Regions from separate parts of the Exiguobacterium sp. s130 genome, predicted to be linked through region 2. Evidence: riboswitches for the same ligand, from Rfam matches in the RefSeq annotation. Region 2 holds a riboswitch; each other region holds the start of a gene.
What was found. Region 2 has a riboswitch for lysine ahead of HZS85_RS14030 (Na+/H+ antiporter NhaC family protein). Riboswitches for the same ligand answer to the same signal wherever they lie in the genome.
Positions count from the first base shown of each region.

Region 1 (8,391 bases), on a different contig from region 2:
AACGCGTTTGCAATCGCTGCAACCGTCCGTTCAATGTCTGCTTGTGCAATCGTGTACGAGATGCTAATTTCTGATGTCGTGACTTGATAGAACGGGATATTCTCCGCTCGGAAGATCGCGAACAACTTTGAGGCAACACCTGTTGCATCCCGCATCCCGATTCCGACGACAGATAACTTCGCGTGCTGATCGTGGCGGTCGACCTTGACTGTCGTGAAGCGATCCATGATGTCTTTCAATGCTTCATCGAGGAACTCTTCCTCATCGAGTGGACAGGAGAACGATAGGAAGATGTCACTGTCAAACGTCGTTTGACTGATCATGTCGATGTTGACGTGGCGGTTCGATAAGAGTTCGAAGATATCGGCTACTGCTGCGTTCGTTTGCGGTACGTGTTTGATTGATACCGTCAAGACGTTCTTCGTCACACTGACACTCGTGACCGCTTTTTGTTCCATTGTTTCCGTCGCTTCCATGATCCATGTTCCCCTTTTCGATTCAAGTGTTTTCCCGACGAAGATGTGTACGCCGTATTTTTTTCCTAGTTCGACACTCCGCATTTCCATGACCTTCGACCCGAGGGCGCTCATCTCCATCATCTCATCATATGAGATGTGCGGAATCGGTTGAGCAGTGGCATGGATTCGTGGATCAGCCGTATAGACACCGTCGACATCCGTGTAGATTTCACACCGTTTATCAAGGACTGCCGCAAGGGCAACAGCCGTTGTATCCGATCCACCCCGTCCGAGCGTCGTCACGTCACCGAGTTCGTTGACACCTTGGAATCCGGCGACGATGACGACATCGTACGTTTCGAGTTTTTGTCGTAATAGATCTCCATCAATCTGTTTGATCTTACTTTTCGTATGCACACCCATCGTGCTGATCCCTGCTTGCGCGCCCGTTTGCGATAACGCTTTGACGCCAAGTGAGTTGAGAGCGATGCTGAGTAATGAAATCGTCTGTTCTTCTCCGATGGCAAGCAGACGATCGAGTTCTCGCCGCTCAGGGCGATCCGTGATGGCTTGCGCCTGAGCGATCAAAGAATCTGTCATCTTGCCCATCGCCGAAACGACGACGACGAGTTTTTCACCTTCGGCTGCGCGACTCTTCAAATAATTCGCAATAGACTGAATCTGTTCGACAGTCGCAACCGAGCTTCCACCAAATTTAAGTACAGTTGTCACAATCCTATCTCCTTTGTCCCGATACAGAAAAAAACGACGGGCCGGTAGGAGCGTTCCTACGGCCCGTCGTTATCACGATCGGACAAACGAAGACAAAGTCATTCGTTCTTTTACGTAAGATAGCGCTCCGAAACATCGGTTTCGGCAGTACAACGGATCTTAACCGTTGTACCAGCAAATGAGAAGAAGCATCTTCTCGTTCACTTCGGCGGACTTCCCCTTTCACATCATTCAGCATGCTTGCCTTCAAGAATGATGCTACTCATGTCATCCGCGCCTCTATCTGTCGGTTGTTAGTTACAGTTATAGCAGACATCTTTTGTTAAATCCAGTCATTTGACTGTTTTTCTTCAAAATTCGTCAATTCGCAAGATGCTGTTTCGCGAGTTCGAGTTGCTCCGACACGGCAGCAAACCCTGTCCCCCCGTAGCTAGTCCGGCGTGCTACTGCTTGAACCGGATCGAGGAGCGGATAGACGTCTTCTGTGATGTCTGGATGGAACGTTTGATACGTTTCGAGACTCAAGTCCTTCAGGAAACAACCGTTTTGCACACAGTAGAGGACGGCTTTCCCGACGATTTCGTGTGCTTCCCGGAATGGTATGCCTTTCGTCACAAGGTAGTCGGCGAGTTCCGTTGCATTCGAGAAGTCTTGCATTGTCGCCTTCTTGAGCGCTTCGGTCTTAAACGTCGCGGATTCAATCATTCCGGTGAAGATTTGAACGGACTTGAGAACGGTATCTGCTGTATCGAAGACTCCTTCCTTATCCTCTTGCATGTCTTTATTGTAAGCGAGTGGTAATGCCTTCATCGTCGTCAAGAAGCCCATCAGGTTGCCGTAGACGCGCCCCGTTTTTCCACGAATCAATTCAGCAAAATCAGGGTTTTTCTTTTGTGGCATCATGCTTGAGCCTGTCGAGAAGGCATCGGATAACTCGATGAAGCTGAATTCTTGCGACGCCCAGATGATGATTTCCTCACAAAAACGCGAGAGATGCATCATGACGGTCGAGGCGATCCCGAGGTATTCGATGACGAAATCACGGTCCGAGACAGCATCAAGACTGTTTGGATAAACCGACTCAAAACCGAGCAACTCGGCAGAACGGAAACGGTCGATCGGGAACGTGGTCCCCGCGAGCGCCCCCGCTCCGAGTGGTGATTTTCGGATCCGTTTTTGATTGTCCGTCAATCGTTCGACATCGCGTTCGAACATCCAGAAATAAGCGAGCAAGTGATGCGCAAGCGAGATTGGTTGTGCCCGTTGCAAATGCGTATACCCCGGCATAACCGTCTCGATATGTTGCTCAGCTTGTTCCGTGATGACCGATTGGAGCTCGCGCAATGCCGTCGTCAACGCTTCGACATGCTGCTCCATCCATAGATGTAAATCGGTTGCGACTTGATCGTTTCGGCTCCGTGCCGTATGCAGTTTCCCTGCAACTGGACCGATCTGTTCCGTCAACAAACGCTCAAGATTCATATGAATGTCTTCGTCCGCTAATGTGTAGGAATGGTCCTTTAACGTCGCTTCGAGTTGCTTTAATCCTTGCTGGATTTGTGTCCACTCATCTTGAGCGAGAATCCCTTGTTCAAATAACATCTGTGCATGTGCGAGACTGCCTTTCAAATCAACGCTTGCTAATTTTTGATCGAACGTGATTGATGCTCCGAAGGCTTCCGCTTGAGTGGAAGCACTTTCCGTAAAACGTCCACCCCAGAGTTTGGTCATTTCGTTACACCCGCCTGACGATGTACACTCGCATGCGTTGAAACGGCAAGACCGTGTAATTTGATGAAGCCTTTTGCTGCTTCATGATCGAATGCATCTTCTTTCGTGTACGTCGCAAGTTTCTCATCATAAAGCGAGACAGCCGACTGACGACCTGTGACAGTTGCATTTCCTTTGAACAGTTTAACGCGAACTTCTCCTGTGACGTCCTGTTGTGTCGCCGTCAAGAAAGCTTTCAATCCTTTTGTCAATGGCGCATGGAAGAGACCGTTGTAGATTGTTTCTGCATATTGTTTGCTGAGTAATGGTTTGAAATGCGCGACGTCCTTCGTCAATGTAATCGTCTCGAGTGCAGCGTGAGCTTTGAGTAAAACAGTTGCGCCTGGGCACTCATAGACTTCCCGCGATTTGATACCGATGAGACGGTTCTCGACGTGGTCGATCCGTCCGACCCCATGTGCTCCAGCGATGATATTCAGTTCCGTAATCAGTTTCGCTAATGGATACGTCGTCCCATTAATGGAAACTGGAACACCTGCTTCAAAGCCGATAATGACTTCTTCTGCCTGATCCGGAGCGTCTTCTGGTGCTACCGTCAACGCGTATGCGTCTTGTGGTGGTTCTGTCCATGGATTTTCTAGGACGCCACATTCATTACTCCGTCCCCAAAGGTTCATGTCGATCGAGTATGGGCTATCGAGGTTGATCGGGATCGGCACATTGTTTTCTTTCGCGTAGGCAATTTCTTCTTCCCGTGACCATTTCCATTCCCGAACCGGTGCGATGACTTCGAGTGACGGATCAAGTGCCGCGACCGAAACTTCGAACCGGACCTGGTCATTCCCTTTTCCGGTACATCCATGTGCGACCGCCGTTGCACCATATTCATGCGCGACTTCGACGAGTTTTTCTGCAATCAACGGACGCGAAAGCGCTGAGATCAACGGATAGGCATTTTCGTAATGAGCGCCATATTGAAGGGCTGGCAAGACAAAGTCTTGTGCGAATTCTTCTTTGACATCGAGAACGATTGATTCAATCGCACCGACGAGGAGTGCTTTTTCCTTGATGACGGATAAATCTTTTCCTTCTCCGACATCCATGCATAAGGCAATGACATCATAGTCCTTGCTCAACCATTTGATGGCTACCGATGTATCGAGTCCCCCAGAGTACGCTAAGATTAATTTTTGCTTTGACATGTATAATTCCCTCCTGGTTTTTAATTCATTTTTCTGTATAAAAATTCACTATGAATTATATATATACATAGAAAACAAAAAAAAGAAACCCTTTTTGCAGGATTTCTTTCAAAATAACTTACATTTTCTTCTCCATCGTCCGGTGTGGAATGCCCGCATCGTCGAATTCATCGGAGACGATCGTGTACCCAAGACCTTGATAAAACGGGATGGCTTGGACTTGTGCACCGAGTATCAGCAGTTGTTTTCCTTCACGTCGCGCAATACGTTCCATCGCCTGCATCAACTCACCACCGTATCCTTTTCCTCGGGCTGTCGACAGCGTCGCCACACGTTCCACCTTCATCCGTTGGTCGTCATATGGACGTGTGCGACCCGTCGCAACCGGTCGACTCTGTTCATCGAGGACAAGCAGATGAATCGCTGTTTCATCATGTGTATCGTATTCAAGATGACGTGGTACGCCTTGTTCCTCGACAAAGACACGCTCCCGGATCATCCGAACGGCTTGTTGTTGTTCTGCTGTACGTACTTGAATGACTGTCATAACTGATATTCCTCCCGTAGTCGATCGACATATGCCATCGCATCATCCCGATTCGTAAATTGTGCTTGTGCCTGAACTGCACTTCCTCCACCTCGTCCATTGAATGCTTGGACATGCGCTTTGGCAAACTTCCCGAGATGCGGTTCACCTGGACTGCTCATCAGTAACTTGTTCACCGTCGCATTCCAGACGACACCAATGCGTCCCGCTTCTTGAATCGCTTTCGCGAGTTGTTCGGAAACCTTGATCTCTTCCTCCAGATGTTCAAACATAAGAAGCCCTTCTTGTTGTTCCAAAGCGTGAGCGAGTGTAAGAGCGGCGAGTTGCCCTTGAGCTTGTTCGACCTGTTTCGTTAAGCGCTTCTGATCGTCCTGTACCGCTTGAATTGCTTCTGGAATTTGAACTGGTTTAACTGATAAAGCTTGCGCTGCTTCCCGCAAGGCATGACGTTCTGCCTGTAGAAGTTGATGTGCCCGTTCTTTTGCGACATAAGAAAGACGAATGTTCCCACGAATTCGTTCGACTCCAGTAAAAAGAATTAACTCGAGCTGTGCCGTCGAATCGAGATGCGTTCCACCACAAGCACTGTAGTCGAGTGTGCCGATTTGAACGACACGAATCCGTCCTTCGACTTGCGGTGTTTTTCGTAATGGTAAGCGTAGCGCTTCCGCCTCGTCATATTCAGTCGCCGTGATCGGCAATCTTTGTTCAATCACCTGTCGTAATCGTCGATCCAACTGCTCTTGTTGAACAGCTGTCCATTCAGGTGTCTCGATATCAAGCGTCGAGACCTCACTCCCTGTCCGAAAACTGAGTGTCTTGATATTTGATTCATCTTGTAGGATCGCAGAGATGACGTGTTGTGCCGTATGCTGCGCCGCATGATCGATTCGGACTGCGTCATCCACGATCCCGGTGACGTCACCTGTGAGCGGCGTCGCCAGTTGATGCCAGACGACACCGTCTTCGATTTGAACGTCAAGGACAGGGTGGTTGTTCAATGTTCCACGATCCGCTGGCTGTCCACCGCTCTCCGGGTAAAAGTAACTTTTCTCTAAAGCAACCCAATAGCCGTCTACTTGTTTTGTCGCACGAAGGGATGTCTGAAAGGTTCGGACATCGGATTCTATTTGTTCGGGGCGCATGCCTCGACCACCTTTCTCTGTCAGTTTCACTCTGTATTATGCCATATTTCATCCAGAATCGTTTGTCGGCTTGCCTTTTTCCTAGTACACTAGACGAAAGACTACCGATCGCGAAGGGACGAAATGCCGTGATTCAGCATATCAATAAAAATTCACCACTCCCCATCTACTATCAAATCGAAGCTGCCTTAAAACAACAAATCGAAAGCGGTGTTCTTCAACCTGGCGATTTGATTCCGTCCGAGCGCGAATTTGCGGAAGCGCATCAAATCAGCCGAATGACGGTCCGCCAAGCCATTTCAAACTTGGTCAACGCCGGTTACTTGATTCGTCAAAAAGGACGTGGAACATTCGTCGCGAACAAAAAAATCGTCATGCAACTTTCTGGATTGACGAGTTTCTCGGAAGAGATGGAGCACTTAGGCTTAGAACCGACGAGTGCGCTCCTCTCCTATCAAATCATCGACGCCTCGATGACGATCGCGAATAAGCTCCGGATTCGCGAAGGGGCATCGGTATATGAACTGAAACGCTTACGTATTGCTGATGAGCAAGCGCTTGCTCTTGAGACCGTCTACATCCCGGAACAACTCCTACCCGGACTTGATCAAGACGTCGCGACCGCATCGCTCTATGCATTCGCTGAAGCGAGCGGATTGAACCTCGGACGTGCGAGTCAGACATTTGAATCACGTCTCGCGACGAAGGAGGAAGCGGGTCACCTTGGTTTGTCGACCGCTTCGCCCGTCCTATCCGTCGAGCAACTGACGTATCTTGCGACGGAACAACCGTTTGAATACGTTATCTCCGCTTACCGTGGAGACCGCTATACCTTCACCGTCGAAATGGAACGCCAACGCTGAAAAACCCCTCGAATCGCCGTGCTGAGACGGTGACTCGAGGGGTTTTTCGTATACAAATTACTGCGCAGGGACCGTTTCTGTCTCTGGTGCTTGTTCTGTTGTATCTTGTGCAGCGTCCGTCTCGTCTGTGATTGGCTTGACTTCTTGACCTTGCATCGCCTTCGCCAAGTTGCCTTTCACTTGTTCGAGTTGATTCGGATCGAGATGGTATTCCCATTTTCCACTGACGCCGATATAGCCTTCTCCAGCGAGCTGATACTCCGTCGTATTACGTAGTGCTGCCGTGAAATCTGCTAAGCGTGTGTAATCATTCGGTCCTAAGTTTGTTTCGACGTTATCACCGACGGCATCCAAAATATCACGGTATGCACTGAGCGAACGGAAACTTGCCGCTTCTTTTGCGACCGCTTGAATGACTTGCATTTGTTTTTGTCCGCGACCGATGTCACCGAGCGGATCATCATGACGGTTCCGGACATAGGCGAGTGCCTGTTCCCCCGTCAAATGTTGCATCCCTTTATCGACGGTGATGGTACCTGCTTTACGTTTTGAATCTTGCTCCTTAAACGCATATCGCACATCGATATCCACACCATCTAATGCATCAATCAATTGCACGAATCCTTGGAAATTGACTTTGACGACGTGATCGATTTGAATCCCGAGTAGGTTCTCTGTCGTTTCACGCGCTAATTTAATACCATTATAGGAATTCGATTTATCCATCGAACCGAAGTAATGGGCATGTGTGATTTTATCTTGCTCAACCCCCGTCTTGCCGTACGGGATGTCATACTTCGAATAATCGATGTTTACGAGTGAATCACGTGGAATACTCGTCAACACTAATTGTTCCGTCTTTTTGTTCAAGATTCCGACGATCATGACATCTGAACGAGCCGGTTCATGTCGTTCCTTGCTTTTTTTCGTTTCATCCGTTCCGAGAATCAAGAATGATTCGGACGGTACATCATCATATTTAGAGCTCACTTTTGAGCCGGGAATCTTAATCTGCGTCTTTGCCAATGTTTCTTGCGTTTTAATAAAAACAGCTCCAGCGTAACCAGAACCGATGATTGTAACGAGCAGGACGAGTGCAGCGATGACTTTCATGAACATCTTGCCAGCACTTGGCTGTCTCTTTCGTGCGGATCGCGTTTCCATCATGTAAACCCTCATTTTCATGTAAATTTTCCGTAAAGTTCGCTAATCTCCATTATCCGGACATTTAATGAAATGTCAATTTACGTTTCGATTAAAGAAACGGCACAGAATAGCTGTATCCAAAATAATGTAAGCTTCATAACTCGTCGCCTGATCCATATGAATGCTCCGTCATGTCCTTTTTCGTTATTTTCTCACCTGTCTGTCCTCAAAATATAAAATCGCATGATACCGGGCTTCGTTCACTGCTTTTAGGAATAACAAAAAAGATACAGAGCCAATCCATCGATTGTTTCTGCACCTTGTGATTCATTCGTGTTTCTCCGTCATACTTTTATGAAATTCAAATATGCTGTCCGCCCTGTACGTTTAGCGTCATCTGACAATAAAGAGGCAGCCTCTTCGTCCAAGATCACCATAACATCGGCATGACGTTTGAGTACGGTCGCCGGACAATCCGTCGTCGCGATGCCTTCCATCATATCGCGAACGGCTTCTGCCTTTCGTTCGCTTGAAGCGACAAGAAGGATTTTTTTTGCTTCCATGATC
Region 1 covers NZ_JACSNI010000005.1:38,661-47,051, reverse strand. Annotated here, with positions in the region: gene HZS85_RS12770 (aspartate kinase) at 1-1,190, opposite strand, end outside; lysine riboswitch at 1,303-1,480, opposite strand; gene argH (argininosuccinate lyase) at 1,551-2,921, opposite strand; gene HZS85_RS12760 (argininosuccinate synthase) at 2,918-4,123, opposite strand; gene HZS85_RS12755 (GNAT family N-acetyltransferase) at 4,242-4,670, opposite strand; gene HZS85_RS12750 (alanyl-tRNA editing protein) at 4,667-5,815, opposite strand; gene phnF (phosphonate metabolism transcriptional regulator PhnF) at 5,944-6,678, shown strand; gene HZS85_RS12740 (LCP family protein) at 6,736-7,845, opposite strand; gene nagB (glucosamine-6-phosphate deaminase) at 8,169-8,391, opposite strand, start outside.
Region 1: linked by a shared signal. The riboswitch ahead of HZS85_RS12770 (aspartate kinase) and the one ahead of HZS85_RS14030 (Na+/H+ antiporter NhaC family protein) in region 2 are both predicted to bind lysine.

Region 2 (8,391 bases):
AACGCAATCGTTTTTTTATATTCGGATAACGGAATCGATTCATCCACTTGGTGTGCGAGACGGAAATCATGGAATGAAGCGATTGCGATTGGAAATGACTTTTTCGCTTGGCTGAACATCGCACCATCCGTTCCACCTGGAATAGCGATTTTTCGTGGTGTCACGCCGCTAACCTGCTCCATCGTATCCGCGACCTGTTGCAAGAAAGGCGCCTGTTCATCGGTTTCACAAGAAGGAATATCCTTGATGACGGTCACGTTCATATCAAACTCGGGATCTTCTGCTACAAGACGACGCTCGATAGCTGTAAAGGCAGCAAGAACGTCCGCTCGATCGAACCCGGGAATCGTCCGAATATCCATATAAAACGAAGCCTGACTCGGAACGACGTTCGGTCCTTCGCCTCCTTTTATGGATGTGATTGACGCGACGACCGGACCAAGCGCCGGATGATGATTCGCCGTAATCGAGAAGCGTTCCGACTTCACTTCCTGGATGACGCGATAGACGTCATCGATCGCATTACGTCCGAGTTGAGGGGCAGAGCTGTGTGCACTTTTCCCACGACATGTCACTTCGATCCCAACGACACCTTTTTGTGCATAACCGATCATTCCGCTTGTTGGTTCTGTAATCAGTAAAGCGTCTAAATCATCCGCGTGTCCTTGTTCGGTCAAATGACGAGCACCCGTCATTCCATTCTCCTCATCGGATGTAATCAGAAGTTTGATAGTGTTTGGTCGGTCTTGACGTTCTCTATATTGAATCAGTGCTTGCACCATTGCCATGACACCTGATTTCATATCAGAAGCCCCACGACCATAGATGCGGCCGTTTTCGATTTCGCCGCCGTATGGATCTTTCGTCCAGCCGTCTCCTTGAACTGGAACCGTATCGAGATGACCAGATAGACCGAGGACGGCAGGACGTGAAACATCTTCGCTCGCAGGAACGGTCGCGACGAGACAAATTCGTTTTGGTGAAACTTCAATCCATTCTGTCGAGATCTGATGGTCGACCAGTACATCGTATACGTAACGTGCGACGGCTTCTTCTCCGTCCATCGGATTGACGCTTGGAATTTGAAGACACTGTTGTAAGTAAGCAATCGCTGTTTGCATGATTTTTTCCCCCTTTACCTGTCCTATACCCTGATAAAAATACTTCAGGGAGGTACACTAATTCAGAAAATAATTTGCGGTACTGAACGTCTTGAGGTAAAAGAAAAGCGGTGCAACCAAAGGGTTACACCGCGCATTGCTCATTCACTTTTTTCTGCTTCGTCTTTCCACTTCGAATCGATTAACATCTCTCCCGGCCATGTATAAGCCATGATGCCGCCATCCGCCGTGATGTCCTCACCTGTGACATACGAGCTGTCGTCAGAAGCAAGGAAGAGGGCAACCGTTGCCATCTCGCGTGGTTTACCGAGTCGACCGAGTGGTGTGATCCAGGCGTTCGCATCGCGGAACTGTTTGCCTTTTTCTTTTTCTTTTTCACCGACGAGTGTATCGATGAGTGGTGTTTCAATCGTTCCTGGCGATAACGAATTGACACGAATGCCATGACGCGCGTAATCGATTGCCATCGCGCGAGTGAAGTTCGCAATCCCGCCTTTCGCCGCGTTATAACCAGACCGGTTCAAGTCAGCTGCGCGACCCGACATCGATGACGTATTGATGATCGAACCACCGTTATCCAGCATGAGTGGAATCAAGAATTTACTGACGAGGAATGTACCGCGTAAATCGACAGCGATGATCCGGTCGAAGAGATCGATTGGATACTCGTGGACTTTCCCACCTTGTTCATCGATTCCGGCATTGTTGAAGAGGACGTCGACCGTACCGTACGTCTCTTTGACATGCTTCGCAAGTTGCTCAACACTCTCGACGTCTGAGACGTCAACATGGACGGCTTCCGCTTTCCCGCCTTGTTGTGTAATCTGTTCTACTGTTTGTTGTGCTTTTTCAAGTGAGACATCGGCACAAACGACCGTTGCTCCTTGTTCTGCGAATACAAGCGCAGTTGCTTGTCCAATTCCTGTTGCCGAGCCGGTAATGACAGCTATTTTTTGATCCAGTCTACCCATTGCTAAATCCCTCCTAAGTCGTATCGTTCACCTTATGAAACATTCCCGGAGAAATGGAGGTTAAACCCATCGATGCGTCTAGTAATAGAAGATAAGGGGTACATCTACAACAGCATAATCGCTGTAAAAAGGGAGAGGAGAACGCTGACATCCGATCAATGGCAACTTGCCAAAAAATTATTACAGGAAGCTGTCGAGTATCAAATGACGCTCGAGAAAAGTGCGTTCGCAGATCAACTGATTGATCAAACGACACCTGTCCTTTGGTTTGGTGATGCGACGCGTAGCAGTTGGGTGACGATCGCGACGAACCCATCCCGAACACAGTTTTTAGACCGGACGGGCGCATTACGATTCGACGAGACCGGTCCGCTCTTTATTCGTCCGAAGTCGATGTCATGGGAGGATTATCTCCAGGAGGAGACGCTGACAGATTCAATCCGGCGCTTCAATGATTATTTCAAACAACCGAACATTTACCGGATATGGTTCGGTCGACCTGGTGGCGGTAAGCTTGAAGGATTCTTGAACGGACTCGGTGCGTCGTTTTACGAGGAGGCGCTTGATCCAGTCGTTCATCTGGATTTTTTCCCGTTTCCGACGCACCACTACATGGGAGCGATCAAAGAACGCGGGGTGTTAGAAGATAGTCCGTTCGGTCAGACATTTTTGTTACGCCTGCTTGAACTGTTTTCGATAAAAGGAATCATTCTGCTCGGGAAGGAGCACACGAAACGATTTGCAAAGCTTGAACCAGCAATCGATTGGCATATGTATCAACCAACAGATTATCCGGACGCGATTTTTCAAATCGGCTTTTCGTCACAATTTCAGGTCCCCGTCGTCGGTCTCCACTTCAAACCAAGTGAGCAATTCATCGGTCTCGGTAATCGAAAAGATGAAAACGGCGTCAGCCATGGCACCTACGGGTCAGCAGAGCACTTACGTCAAATCGGAAAAATCGTCCGTGAAAAAGTCGTAAAAAATAGCGGGAAAGAAGATTGACAGATATTTAGAACTCCCTAATAATAGGAGATGAATTAGCACTCTATATGAATGAGTGCTAAAAAAGGGGAGGCAGAATGAGCATGGAAACGAAACAATTTAAGGCGGAATCAAAACGATTGCTGGAGATGATGATTCATTCCATCTATACGCATAAGGAGATTTTCCTGCGCGAATTGATCTCGAATGCAAGTGACGCCATGGATAAGATGTACTACAAAGCATTGACGGACGAGACGATTTCGTTCGAAAAGGAACACTACAAAATTACGATCGAACCAAATAAAGAAGCGCGTCAACTCATCATTCGTGATACGGGAATCGGAATGACGAAGGAAGAACTAGAAGAGAATCTCGGTACGATCGCAAAAAGTGGATCGCTTGCCTTTAAGGCAGAGAATGAAGCACAAGATGGTCATGATATCATCGGTCAATTCGGTGTCGGATTCTATTCCGCCTTCATGGTCGCAGACGTCGTCACTGTCGTTACGAAACCGTTCGGTAGTACGATTGCTTATAAATGGGAATCGCGTGGTGTCGAAGGCTATACGATCGAGGAAGTCGACAAGGACACGGTTGGAACGGAGATTACGCTTCATATTAAGACGAATGAAGACGAAGAATCGTATGATGAATACCTCGAGACGTATCGTCTGCGCAACATCATCAAGAAATACTCGGATTTCATCCGTTATCCGATCGAGATGAAGGAACTCGAACGTCAGCCGATCGAGGGCAGTGACGAGACGGAAGAGGTCGAGGTCGTCAAGACGATCAACAGCATGGTGCCGATCTGGCGGAAGAACAAACGAGAATTGACAGACGAAGACTATGCGAACTTCTACCAAGAGAAGCGGTATGGTTTTGACAAACCGGCAAAACACATTCATATCAGCGTCGATGGCGCCGTTCGTTATCAATCGATCTTATTCATTCCGGAACAGGCACCGTACGATTATTATTCGAAAGAATTTGAAAAAGGACTCGAGCTTTATGCGAATGGTGTCTTGATCATGGAAAAATGCAGTGATTTGTTGCCGGATCACTTCAGTTTCGTCAAAGGGATGGTCGACTCGGAGGACTTATCGCTTAACATCTCGCGTGAGTTGTTGCAACACGATCGTCAATTGAAACTGATCGCGAAAAATATCCAAAGTAAAATTAAAACACAACTCGAAGCACTTTTACGCGAAGATCGCGCGAAGTACGAAACGTTCTATCAAGCGTTCGGACGTCAGCTGAAGTTTGGTATGTACAATGATTACGGCATGCATAAAGAACAGGTACAGGACCTGATCCTCTTCTACTCAGCGAAGGAGAAGAAGTTGATCACGCTCGCAGAATACGTCGCAGCGATGCCGGAAGACCAAGCGCATATCTACTACGCCGCTGGTGAGAGTACGAATCGTCTGGATAAATTACCACAATCCGAGCTCGTCCGTGATAAAGGTTACGATATCTTGTACTTCACGGAAGAGATCGATGAGTTCGCGATCCAGATGCTCGTGACGTACAACGAGAAGACGTTCAAGTCGGTCACGAGTAGCGATTTAGGGATCGAAGCAGAAGAAGCGGAGACGACGGATGCACAAGCGGAGATGTTCCAAGCAATGCAGGAAGTGCTAAGTGGACAAGTCAAGGAAGTCAAAGCATCAACGCGTCTAAAATCGCATCCCGTCTGTTTTGCGACGGACGGCGCCGTCTCGATCGAGATGGAGAAAATCTTGAAGGCGATGCCGAATAACGAAGGGGTAGAAGCGGTCAAGATTCTTGAATTGAATCCGTCACACGCGGTGTTCGAGTCTCTCGAAACAGCGTATCAAAACGATCGTTCGAAATTCGAGCGCTATACCAAACTAATGTATCAACAAGCATTACTTGTCGAAGGACTTCCACTCGAGGATCCAGTAGCGTTCGCGAATGATGTGTGTTTATTGATGGTGTGAAACGAATAGATATAAAAAAGGCATTGGATGCGCGCATCCAATGCCTTTTTTCGTAAAGAATTACATTAATCCGTCTGTAAATCCGAAGCGGTTTCTCCTTTTTTCGAGAGAACGTTCAAGACGACGACGAAGAGTACGAATGTGACAAGAGCTCCGATGAAACCGAAGACCGAAGACTCCGTGAAACCGATGACTAAATAACCGACTGCCGCAGTGACGGCACCGACTAGCGCATACGGTAACTGTGTCGTGACATGATCGATATGATGGGATCCAGCCCCTGTCGAACTGAGGATCGTCGTATCGGAAATCGGTGAACAATGGTCACCGAAGACAGATCCAGCAAGAACAGCAGCAAGCGTCGGTAACAAGAGTGAGGCATCGACAGCCATGACGAGATCCGCACCGATGGGCAACACGATCCCGAATGTGCCCCAACTTGTTCCTGTCGAGAATGCCATCAAGCCGGCAATCAAGAATAACAAGAACGGCAAGTACGAAGCAGAAATCGAGTTGCTGATGAAGCTTGCGAGATAATCGCCTGTTTTCATATCACCAATAACAGCGATGATCGTCCAAGCGAATAACAGAATCACGACTGCTGGCCACATGGAACGCATACCAGCAACGATGCTTGCACGGTAATCGCGGCCCGGAATTTTCCGTCCGATCAGCATCAGGAAAGCAACGATTAAACTGATGACGACACCTGCGACGAGTGACCGTGTGACGTCTGTTGCCTCAAATGCTCCAATTAAAGTAAACGGGCGATTGTCGGTTGCAAGTGCCTGAGCACCTGTTCCGAGTAACGCACTGATCGTAGCAATGACGAGAACGACGATTGGAACGACGAGATCCCGTACTTTTCCGTTCGTATGTTCGTTGACCTCTTTTGCCATCCCCATCGGTGTTCCTTTTGACGCATCAAAAAGTTCACCTTTCGCGGCACGGTGTTCATGTTGTTTCATCGGTCCGACAGAGACGCCAGAGTAAGCGATGTAAAGTGTTAAAAGTAACGCGAAAATCGCATAGAAGTTCATTGGAACGATCATCATGAAGGCACTAAACGCTGAGTAATCCGTAATCGAGTGCGTCGTTAAGATACCGGCGATGATGGAGATGATGAATGCACCCCAACTCGAAAGCGGACTGATGACACAAACAGGTGCAGCCGTTGAGTCAATCAGATAGGCAAGCTTTGCTCGTGAGACACCGCGGCGATCCGTTAACGGACGACTAACGTTGCCGACAGCGAGACTGTTGAAGTAATCATCGATGAAAATCAAGATACCGAGTCCGAAGGCGACTAAGCGTGCACCACGCGCCGTTTTGACATGCGTAGCAGCCCATTCACCGAAGGCGCGAGCACCACCTGATGTCTGAATGAGCGTGGAAAGGACGCCGAGCAATAACAAGAAGACAAGCAATAAGACGTTCCACTCGTTCAAGGCACCGTCTGCCCAAAAGAGACTGAAGATGTTCTTGCCGAGATAGGTTACCGTATCGATCGGGTTAAAACGGTGGAGTAACAGGGCACCGACGAGAATGCCGACACCTAACGAAAGAACGACCTTTCGCGTAAAGATGGCTAATAAGATAGCTAGTAAAGCAGGTACAAGGGCAATGATGGAATCTGAATAGTTGACCATGAAAAATATCCTCCTCTTTAAAAATGGCTTAAAGATGAGACCCCGCGGCACAAAAAAAGCAAGGGCACCGGCAACAAAGCCGACACCCTCGCTGGATGCGTCTTTCTTAGCCGAATTGGAGCGCTCCATACAACTGTTATGTATGGCAATCGATCGGGTGTTTCCCGAATCGACCAACGACGATATGCTCGACACATACTGTCATTTCGGCGATGTCACCTTTCCTGTAGTCGTCTTCGTTGTCATCCTCGGACCAAGTACTGATTGAAATCGCGCCTCTACCTCATCGATAGAATAGTCATATTCTGTTCTTATGGACACTTTATCATGTATTTCAGAAGCGATTCAACCATATATTCTGATAATTTAAGATAAAGTTGTTTATTCAGCAAAATGTTGAATGAGCTGTTTCATCAAATAGGCTTGGTTTTCCTCGAATTGTTTTTTTCGATGACCGTTCGCGCCAGATGGGTGGGGGAATCCGGAAAGAAGCTGATGCTGTTCGATTCGTCCATCATGAATCAATCCACGGACTTGCGTCTCGACGACCCGACCGAGTGGAATTAATAACGCTGTTTTTTGTAACTGATTGATCTCAGCGACGAAGTGTTCTTCCGCGTAGTGCCTCAATAAAGGGCTACGATTGATCTTCGGTTGATGACCCGAGTAATTTTTTTCGCGATAAAAGACGGGTTGCTTTAACAGTGACGTCGGATGTAACAATTCCTGGTGTTGATGAAATAAGCTAGCCGTCGTCTCGATTCCGAGCAATGCTGGAAGTTCAAGTGTATCGAGCATCTGGACGAGGTTACGTCGCATCGTTCCGGCAAAGCTTGCTGTATATTTGACGAGGCGTGCCGTCTCTTCTAATGAAACACCATGGTGAAGGGCATCTGTCGCTTCTTCGAAAGCGATCCGCATCTGTTCAAAACCTGGTGTGATCCCGATGATGACGACTTTTGCTTCAGTATTGACGTATTCGCCAATCGGAGAGTAATAGACGGTCAGCTCGTTCTCCTGTTGCAATAAAAAATCGTCCGTCCATAATTCATCACGTCGTAACGTACGATCGTCAGGTAAGCTACGAATGGCTTGTTCAAATATAGTTAATGAATTCATGAAGGACCCTCTCTCTCTGTAATGGCACTATGATAACAAATAATACCATTTGTGACAATTCGACCCTTTCACTATTTGTATATAGGTATATAAAAAAGGACTCGATACGAGTCCTTTTCGTGCATTATGCGCGTTCTTTGACCGAAGCGACTTCATATGTCAGAATCTCGCTTCCGAGCATTGGCGATTCTCCTGCCTCACTACTCGCAGGTCGACTATGTGACGCTTTGAAATCGTCACTCTCCCGCCATGCTTGAAAACTCTTCATGTCTTCCCAGTACATGTTGACGTTCATTTCATCGTGTTCTTCGATATTTTGCGTCAATAAGACCTCAACACGGATGAATCCGTCCATCGTATCAAGTCCACTTGGACGCGTAAAACGAGGAGCGAGAGCTGCAGCCATCCCTTTTTTGACTTTAATCCGGTTCGTAACGACGATCATCATAAAATCCCCTTTCAAAAAACGAGTAACGTACTTCTTCAGTATAGTACGATGAAGGCAAGAATGCCGGAAAGAAGGAACAAAAGACGATGAATGAACAGGAATATGATCAACGATTACGAATTGAGACCATTG
Region 2 covers NZ_JACSNI010000006.1:73,739-82,129, forward strand. Annotated here, with positions in the region: gene HZS85_RS14010 (M20 family metallopeptidase) at 1-1,121, opposite strand, end outside; gene HZS85_RS14015 (SDR family oxidoreductase) at 1,262-2,092, opposite strand; gene HZS85_RS14020 (hypothetical protein) at 2,165-3,097, shown strand; gene htpG (molecular chaperone HtpG) at 3,181-5,043, shown strand; gene HZS85_RS14030 (Na+/H+ antiporter NhaC family protein) at 5,109-6,692, opposite strand; lysine riboswitch at 6,803-6,981, opposite strand; gene HZS85_RS14035 (hypothetical protein) at 7,074-7,811, opposite strand; gene HZS85_RS14040 (heme oxygenase) at 7,936-8,256, opposite strand; gene HZS85_RS14045 (class I SAM-dependent methyltransferase) at 8,346-8,391, shown strand, end outside.

Region 3 (8,391 bases), on a different contig from region 2:
CACGTCTTCGTCCATTCTAAAAACACTTGGTAATCTAGCTTTGTTCGCATGACATAAGCTTCTGACCAACGCTCGATCTGCTCCAAAAAAGCAGTGTCTGAGACACCGATAGCTTGAATGATTTCAACATCCGCATGATGGGTTAATATTTTTTCTTGAATTCCCGCATCTTGATCTGCCCGCGCATGGATTTTCGCGGTAATTTGACCTTGAATACATAACACGTTCTCAAGATCTTCCTGACTTTTTATATGCTTCGCCTTTAGTTTTTTCTTGTACGGTGAGCGCTCGCGTACATAATATTCCTTTTTTTCAATCGTCAGATAACCAAGATATGGATCTTCATGTGCCTGCATCGCCTTTTGCGACGTGATGACCCGTCTCCCTTGATGAACGGTTTCTGCTTCTGGACGATAAACGGGCAGGAATAACGAAGGGACAGACGTTTGCGCTTGTTTCATCTCAAGAATCAAATCTTCTTCTCCCCCTTCGCCCTCAATCAAGATGTAATAGCGCTCGAGACCAATAGATGCTGTTCCGCTGTCTAATTTACGAACGATATCCTTGATCGTATAGAACGATTCCTCACGGCGATCCTCGGTGTCGATCGTCTCGATGTAGGAAGGCCAGGCAGATTCAATTGCTGCTCGTGTCGCGTCATCTACTGCTTCCATATCCGGGAGTGTACAAAATCGTCTCACGCCATCTACCAGTTCTGTTCGCTCCCCCATTAATTCTTCACGTTTTTTTTCTGCTTTCTTGATTAACTTCTTGATTGGTCCTTTTGTATTATCCCGCGTAAAACAGACATCACTCGGATCTTTTCCGAGAGCGTACTTTTTTAAATCGTGTAAGTATTCGAGAACATAATTGCGAATCGCAGGAGTCGGATCATATCCTGCCTCTTCGGCGAACAAGCGGACGGAGACCGCCATGCGAATCAAATCATATAAATACGACCCTAAGTATCCTTCATCAAAATCATTGACGTCGTAGATGATTTCTCCTTTTGCATTGCCATGAACACCGAAGTTCTCAAAGTGGAGATCGCCCTGAATCCACGTTGGTTTATCACGAGGTGTATCAAAACCAAGGGGGATTCGCGTCACGTCATAATAAAACAGGTGCGAACTCCCGCGGAAAAAGCGAAACGGACTCAAACTCATCTTGTCGTACTTTTCCTGACGTGCCTGCTCATCGAGCTGACGGATTTCATGATCGTAGAAATCAAGTACCTTTGCAATCGTCATTTGTCGAATCTCTTCATACACGGACTGAAACATCTGATCCTCTCCCTTCCATTTGAAAAAAGAGCAGTCAAAACGAAATCGTTTGACTGCTCCCTACATGTTACTCGAAATGTTTTTTATATTCCCCGTATCCTGCCGAATCAAGCTCTTCTACCGGAATAAATCGTAACGCTGCTGAGTTGATACAATAGCGTAGACCACCAAGCTCTGTCGGACCATCATCGAAAATGTGACCAAGATGACTATCTGCATTCGCAGAGCGCACTTCCGTCCGCGTCATCCCATGACTCGTGTCGAGTTCGACTTCCATCTTGTCTTCTGAGATCGGTTTAGCGAAGCTCGGCCAACCACAGTTTGACTGGAATTTATCTTTTGATGTGAAGAGTGGTGTACCATCGACGATATCGACATAAAGACCTGGACGTTCCTCATCCCAGTATTCGTTACGAAAAGCAGGTTCCGTCCCGTTCTCTTGTGTGACTTTATACTGAATCGGTGTCAGGCGCTCTTTTAATTCTTTTTCCTTACCGTGATCCTTCCACGCTTCCTTGATGAATTTCGCGCGACCGGAGCCGACACTATACATCTGATAACGGAACGGATTCTTTTTATAATAATCTTGGTGATATTCTTCAGCTGGCCAAAACGGCTTTTCTGGACGAATCTCTACCGCGACTGGTCGCGAGAAGCGTCCTGATGCGTCAAGCGCAGCTTTCGAACGTTCAGCTGCTTCACGCTGTGTTTCATCGACATAAAAGATAGCCGGTTGGTACGATTCGCCACGGTCATTGAATTGACCTCCGCCATCTGTCGGATCGATTTGACGCCAGAAGATATCGAGTAATTCTTCGTACGTAATGACGGACGGATCGTACGTGACTTCAACCGCCTCCAAGTGACCTGTCGTTTCCGAACAGACCTCTTTATAAGTTGGGTTCTCTGTATGACCACCGGTATATCCTGAAATGACCTGCTCTACCCCATCATATTTATGGAATGGCTTGACCATGCACCAGAAACAACCACCTGCAAATATTGCTTTTGCCATCTATCTTCCCCTCCTCTGTATGTCTCTATTTTACCGCGTTCAGAGAATGGACTCGACTTTCCTGCTCATTCAATCCTCTGGGTTCGTTTTTAGGCGACGCATGACGAAGTAGATCGCCGCAAAGACAAGAAGCAGTCCTCCAAGCGAATACCAGATGTTATTCAAGCGATAGATCATTTGATATAAGGCAAGCGTCACAAGCAATAATGCGATCGGTAAGAAGGCACGCTTAAAGTGGTACCAGTAATTCACAAAGATCGCCTCCTGTTTTTCTTTCATCTTACCCGATATGTCATGCCTTCTGCGAGAGGATTATTCAGCTTGACGGTACTCTTCTTCGAGATAGATCCGGTACTTCGTTTCCCAAGCATTTAGCGACACACGCCATAATACAATCGTTGCGATGGCAAGTCCTAACGTAACCGGCCAGAACCACATCGACACGATACCTGCTGTCGAAGCCAGTCCGATCTTTGAGAACAAAACGTACGTCCAAATGATGGATGTACATAATAGGATCGAGACTGGAATCGCGAACTTCCATGGAATGAGCTCGACAGACTGTCGTCGATTGACCTTTTTTGACTGGACTGCTGGGTAACGATACCCCATGAATACCATGAATAACACTTCTATCACGAGTAAAATACCGTACCCATGAATATAGCTAATGCCATGATCCCAGCCGAACAGTTGTTTAAAACCGAAGACGAATAAGTAATACGCGAACACGTGAAAGACGATGACGATTTTCGCTGCAATCGCCGGAATTCGTTTCATGAAAATCCCCATTAATACGATGACGAGAATCGGAATGTTAAAAAATCCTGTAAATTGCCGGATTAAACTCCATAAGCCGTCTGGCGCGTACATCAAGAATGGTGCGATGACGAAAGAAATCAAGGCAACGATCGTTCCGAACCATTTACTGACACGAATCAAATGTTCATCACTCGCCTCTTTCGCAAACACCGGCTGATAGATATCGAGGACGAAAAGTGTCGCAATACTATTTAGCAACGAGTTAAATGAACTGAAGACGGCCCCGAGTAAGACAGCCAAGAAAAATCCCATCAGCGAGACCGGCAGTAACTCCGTGATGAGTCGAGGATAGGATAAATCACCGCTCGTCAGTGTATTTCCATACAAATGATAAGCAATGATTCCAGGAATCAGCATGAAGACTGGAACTAACAACTTCAAAAATCCTGTCATTAAGACTCCTTTTTGACCTTCTTTTAAATCCTTTGCGCCGAGCACACGCTGAATGACATATTGATTTAGTGACCAATAGAATAAATTCGCGAATAAGATTCCCGTAAATATCGAGAAGAACGGAACGGCATCGGTTGAGCTTCCGATTGCGTTCAGCTTCTCCGGTTGTACAGTCGCAATCGTCTTCATCCCTTGAAGGAGATTCCCGTCACCAAGCGCAATAAAGCCAAGCACCGGAACTAGGAATCCAACGAAGACGAGTCCGATCCCATTCAGCGTATCGGAGACAGCCACCGCACGGAGTCCTCCAAAAATCGCATAAATTGCTCCAATGATCCCGACGACCCATACAACTAACCAAAGGGATTGCGTATAACTGAGACCAAATAATTCCGGAACATCGAACAGCTGCAAGACAGCAATCCCACCTGAATAAAGCATCGAAGGAATCGTGACGCACATATATCCAAGCAAAAAGAGTAAGACTGTCATCCGGCGCACCGTCTCATCATACCGGTGACTTAAGTATTCTGGTAATGTCGAGATGCCAAGCCCGAGAAACTTCGGAAGCAGATAGATAGCCATGATGATCGCAGCAAATCCCGCCGTGACTTCCCACGCCATACTCGACATATTTCCCATGAAGGATTGTCCGTTTAATCCAATCAACTGTTCTGCCGACAAATTCGTCAGCAGTAGCGAACCGGCAATGAACACACCGCTTAATCCTCGCCCTGCTAAGAAGTATTCATCGACGCCTTGTGTTTTCCCACGCGTCAATCGGTAGGATATGTAGGCAACGAGCAACATGAAAAACGCTGCAGAACCTAATGTGAAAAATAATTCAGATGTAGTCATGCGTCTCCCCCTATTCTTTATTTATATTTTCCTTTTATGAATATGTATTCATTGATTCCTTTTTTATACTTTTTCAAAACTATATTTTAGAAAACGTTTTTATTTAAAGGAATAAAAAACCACCTTCATTTATAGAAGGTGGTTCCGATTGCAGAAAAATGGGCTGACTCAAAAATGACTCGTCTTCACGCCCTTTCCTCAGGCGAGACACAAGCCAGTTTTCCCGCTCTATTCGAGCAGGAAAACGGGTCTTGTTTGTCTCTGACAGCGCAAAATTGCGCTTTTTCCTGTAGGAGTGGCGTGTAACGTGTCATTCTTCTTTATACCCGGAAAGAGAATCAGAGAAGCGTTTTGTTCACTCGACATCGCTTCCTAGGGAAAAACAAGCAAGAGCGACCCTGCAGCGAAGCGAAGCGGCGCGATGCTTGTCCCAGGAAAACGATTCGAAACGAACAAAAAAGCGCAATCTTTTTCATCAGACTCATCAGAGAAAAATTGCACTTTGTCTTCAATCTCAATCACCTTCATTTGTAGAAGGTGGTTCACACATTATGATTGACGCGGATGTTCTGGGAAGTCCATCTCTTCGTAACGAACAATCGACGTCCGGTTTTTGAATTTGTGTCCTAACCAGAAGGCAAGGAACAACGGAATTCCGACATATGTCGCGGCAATCCCGACCCAATCAATTTGATCAGCAAGGAATGCTGCATAGTTTTGACCAACGATGACAAGGAAACAAAGACCGAATGCAAACAGCGGACCGAACGGGAACGCTGGTGCAACGTAAGGTAAATCTTTCAACGAATGACCTTGTGCAAGGAATCCTTTACGGAAACGATAGTGACTGATCGCAATTCCGAGCCACGCGATGAATCCTGTCATACCTGAAGCATTGAGTAACCACAGATAGACTTGTCCACCAAACATCGATGTTAAGAAACAGAGTGCACCGATTGCTCCTGTTGCAAGCAAAGCGTTACGCGGTACCCCATTTTTCGACACTTTTGCAAAGAACTTTGGTGCATCTCCTTGACGAGCAAGTGTATACAGCATCCGTGTGGAAGCATACATACCTGAGTTACCGGCAGATAGAACAGATGTCAAGATGACGGCGTTCATGAGTGCTGCCGAGAACGCAAGACCTGCTTTTTCAAAGACGAGCGTAAACGGACTAACGGCAATGTCCGTGATGTCATTGGAAACCAAGTTCGGGCTCGTATACGGAATGAGCATCCCGATGACGAAAATCGCAAGGATGTAGAAGAGTAAAATGCGCCAGAAGACTTGTTTGACTGCTTTTGGAACGTTTTTTTTCGGATTTTCCGATTCACCTGCGGCAATCCCGACTAGCTCCGTTCCTTGGAAACTGAATCCAGCAACGAGGATGATTCCGATGACGGCAGGAATACCACCGACGAACGGCGCATCCCCGAGAGCAAAGTTTTTAAAGCCAACTGGTGGCTCCGATGTAAAGACACCGAAAATCATCGCAACACCGACGACTAAGAAGACGATGACAGTGACGACTTTAATCATGGCGAACCAATACTCCGCTTCCCCAAAACCTTTAACGGAGAAGTAGTTCAAGCCGATCATGAGTAAAAGGAATAAGGCACTGAAGTAAAATCCAGGAACGTCCGGGAACCAATACGTCATAACGATTTGTGCTGCAACGAGCTCAACTGCGATCGTGACCGCCCAGTTGTACCAGTAGTTCCAGCCGAGGGCAAAGCCGAATGAGGGATCGACGAATTTTGTCCCGTATGTCGAGAAGGATCCGGCGACAGGCATATACGCCGCCATTTCGCCAAGACTTGTCATTAGGAAGTAGACCATCAGACCAACGATTGCATACGATATAAGTGCACCACCTGGTCCTGCTGCTGCAACGGAAGCACCGGACGCGATGAAAAGTCCTGTTCCGATTGCCCCACCGATGGCAATCATCGACATGTGACGGGCTTGTAATCCACGTTTTAATCCTTCGGCTGTCGAATCTGTTGTTTGTTTCACATCTAGTTTGTTCATTTCGTTCGCTTCTCTCTGTTTAGATTTTTTGAGAGGACACTTTTTGAATGAAAAAACAAAAAGCGCCCTCATCTTCCAGATGGAAGATGAGAACGCAACATAATAAAATGAATGCGCCTCATTCTACCGTCGTGAAAGATAGCTCTCCACAAGTGAGTGATACCCGACTTGTGACAGTATTAGACCTATTCGACCTAATCCCAATCGATCATCTTCAAAGCGATGATTGATTTCGGCAATTCTTCCTTTCAGGTCACTTCATTTGTCGCTTGACGACATCCGTAACCGTACTCTTAAGAACTGCAACCTCCATCCCACTGGTTGAGTGAGAACTGAATTAAATTAGTTATTACTACGCCATATTACACAAACCGCCACGAAATTGTCAATTGCCTTTTTTGAATCTGGGGTAGTAGATGGTAAAAATCCGATATGTTTAGTACACTAAATGATAGAAGTCCACTGAGAGAAAGGATGCTGCTTGCATGCTACAGGAACGTGATTTGCTGACTTACCGACTCGAGGAACAAATGCGTGTCATTCTTCGTACCCTGCGACGTGAACTTAATCGACTATTTGAAGGAACAGCAACCCGAAGCGAATTTTTCATCTTACGGAGTCTTTCAGAAAACGGTCCCCAGCGTCCGACACTTCTTGCGGAACAATTTGAGCTGGCGACGAGTCAAGTCACTGCTTTAACGGATAAGCTCTATAAACAAGGATATGTCACACGGACGCGTTCGACGGAAGATCGTCGCTCGATTGTCCTTGCTTTGACGGATGACGGAGAGCGTGCTTTTCGGGAACTCGAGGTCGTCCGAATAAACTATTTACAAGATCGCTTCGGAACTTTAACAGAAGAAGAACTGGAAACGATGATTCGCGTCTTCGATAAGATTTTACTGACGATGGATGAGGATACGCTCACTTCGTCTTCATAAAAAACGGTAGATTTTCTACCGTTTTTTATGTTTTATCTAAACATTTACCTCTGTCTAACCGTTACCTAGATGAGTATACTGGAGTATATATATGGAAATCTGTTAGCTGGGGAGTTGGGAGGATTTGTTGTCCATCATGAATCAATTCATCATTAACTTTTGTCTACTGTTCACGACGATTACTCTCTTATTCTTACCATTTCGGAATCGACCACGTATTTCGCTGAATTCCAGCTGGAGTACACGCCTCATATTGGGAAGTGTCTGTGGTCTGATTGCAGTTTTGTTGATATTCAATGGCATTCAGATCGATGTCGCCCGTGTGGATTTACGAATCATCCCAGTCGCGATCGCTATGCTATTCGGTGGTTTCCCGAGCGCCATCGTCGCCGGTATAATGATCATCGGGACACGTTACTTTTTGACACCCGTCGATCAAATGGAGGGTTTTTATCTGTCCACACTGATTATCGTCTTAATCATTACGACGATCGGAATCGTACGTCGATTCGTTCATGTCTCGACACGCCATTTTCAATTATTGGTGTCAATTGGTGTTCTCTATTCGTTACCTGCCATCTATATCCTGACAAACAGTTGGTCGACATTCTTTAAAATTTCAATCGCTTATATCTTCTTTAATCTATTAGCTGGCTTTGTTGCTTTTCGACTGCTGACGGAATTACGCCGTCACTTCGAAAACATTCAGTATCAACAAAAACTAGCGATGACGGATGCTTTGACCGGACTTGCCAATCGGCGCCGTCTCGATGATTCACTGTCACTTGTCGGTTCAACGGATCAAGGGTATTCACTTGTCTTGATTGATATCGACTTCTTCAAGCACGTCAATGATACATATGGTCATGACGCCGGAGATGATGTCCTACGTCAACTCGGCATGACACTCGCTTCCTTAACACGACCGGATGACCTCGTCGGACGGTACGGTGGTGAAGAGTTTTTGATCATTTTACCAAGCACTACAGCTAAAGAAGCTCAAAAAATCGCAGAGTTGGCTCGGATGACGGTCGCACGCAACCTGTTC
Region 3 covers NZ_JACSNI010000004.1:230,960-239,350, forward strand. Annotated here, with positions in the region: gene HZS85_RS12225 (DUF2252 domain-containing protein) at 1-1,283, opposite strand, end outside; gene msrA (peptide-methionine (S)-S-oxide reductase MsrA) at 1,351-2,298, opposite strand; gene HZS85_RS12235 (hypothetical protein) at 2,368-2,550, opposite strand; gene HZS85_RS12240 (solute:sodium symporter family transporter) at 2,611-4,371, opposite strand; gene HZS85_RS12245 (amino acid permease) at 4,921-6,402, opposite strand; lysine riboswitch at 6,534-6,722, opposite strand; gene HZS85_RS12250 (MarR family winged helix-turn-helix transcriptional regulator) at 6,888-7,343, shown strand; gene HZS85_RS12255 (diguanylate cyclase) at 7,480-8,391, shown strand, end outside.
Region 3: linked by a shared signal. The riboswitch ahead of HZS85_RS12245 (amino acid permease) and the one ahead of HZS85_RS14030 (Na+/H+ antiporter NhaC family protein) in region 2 are both predicted to bind lysine.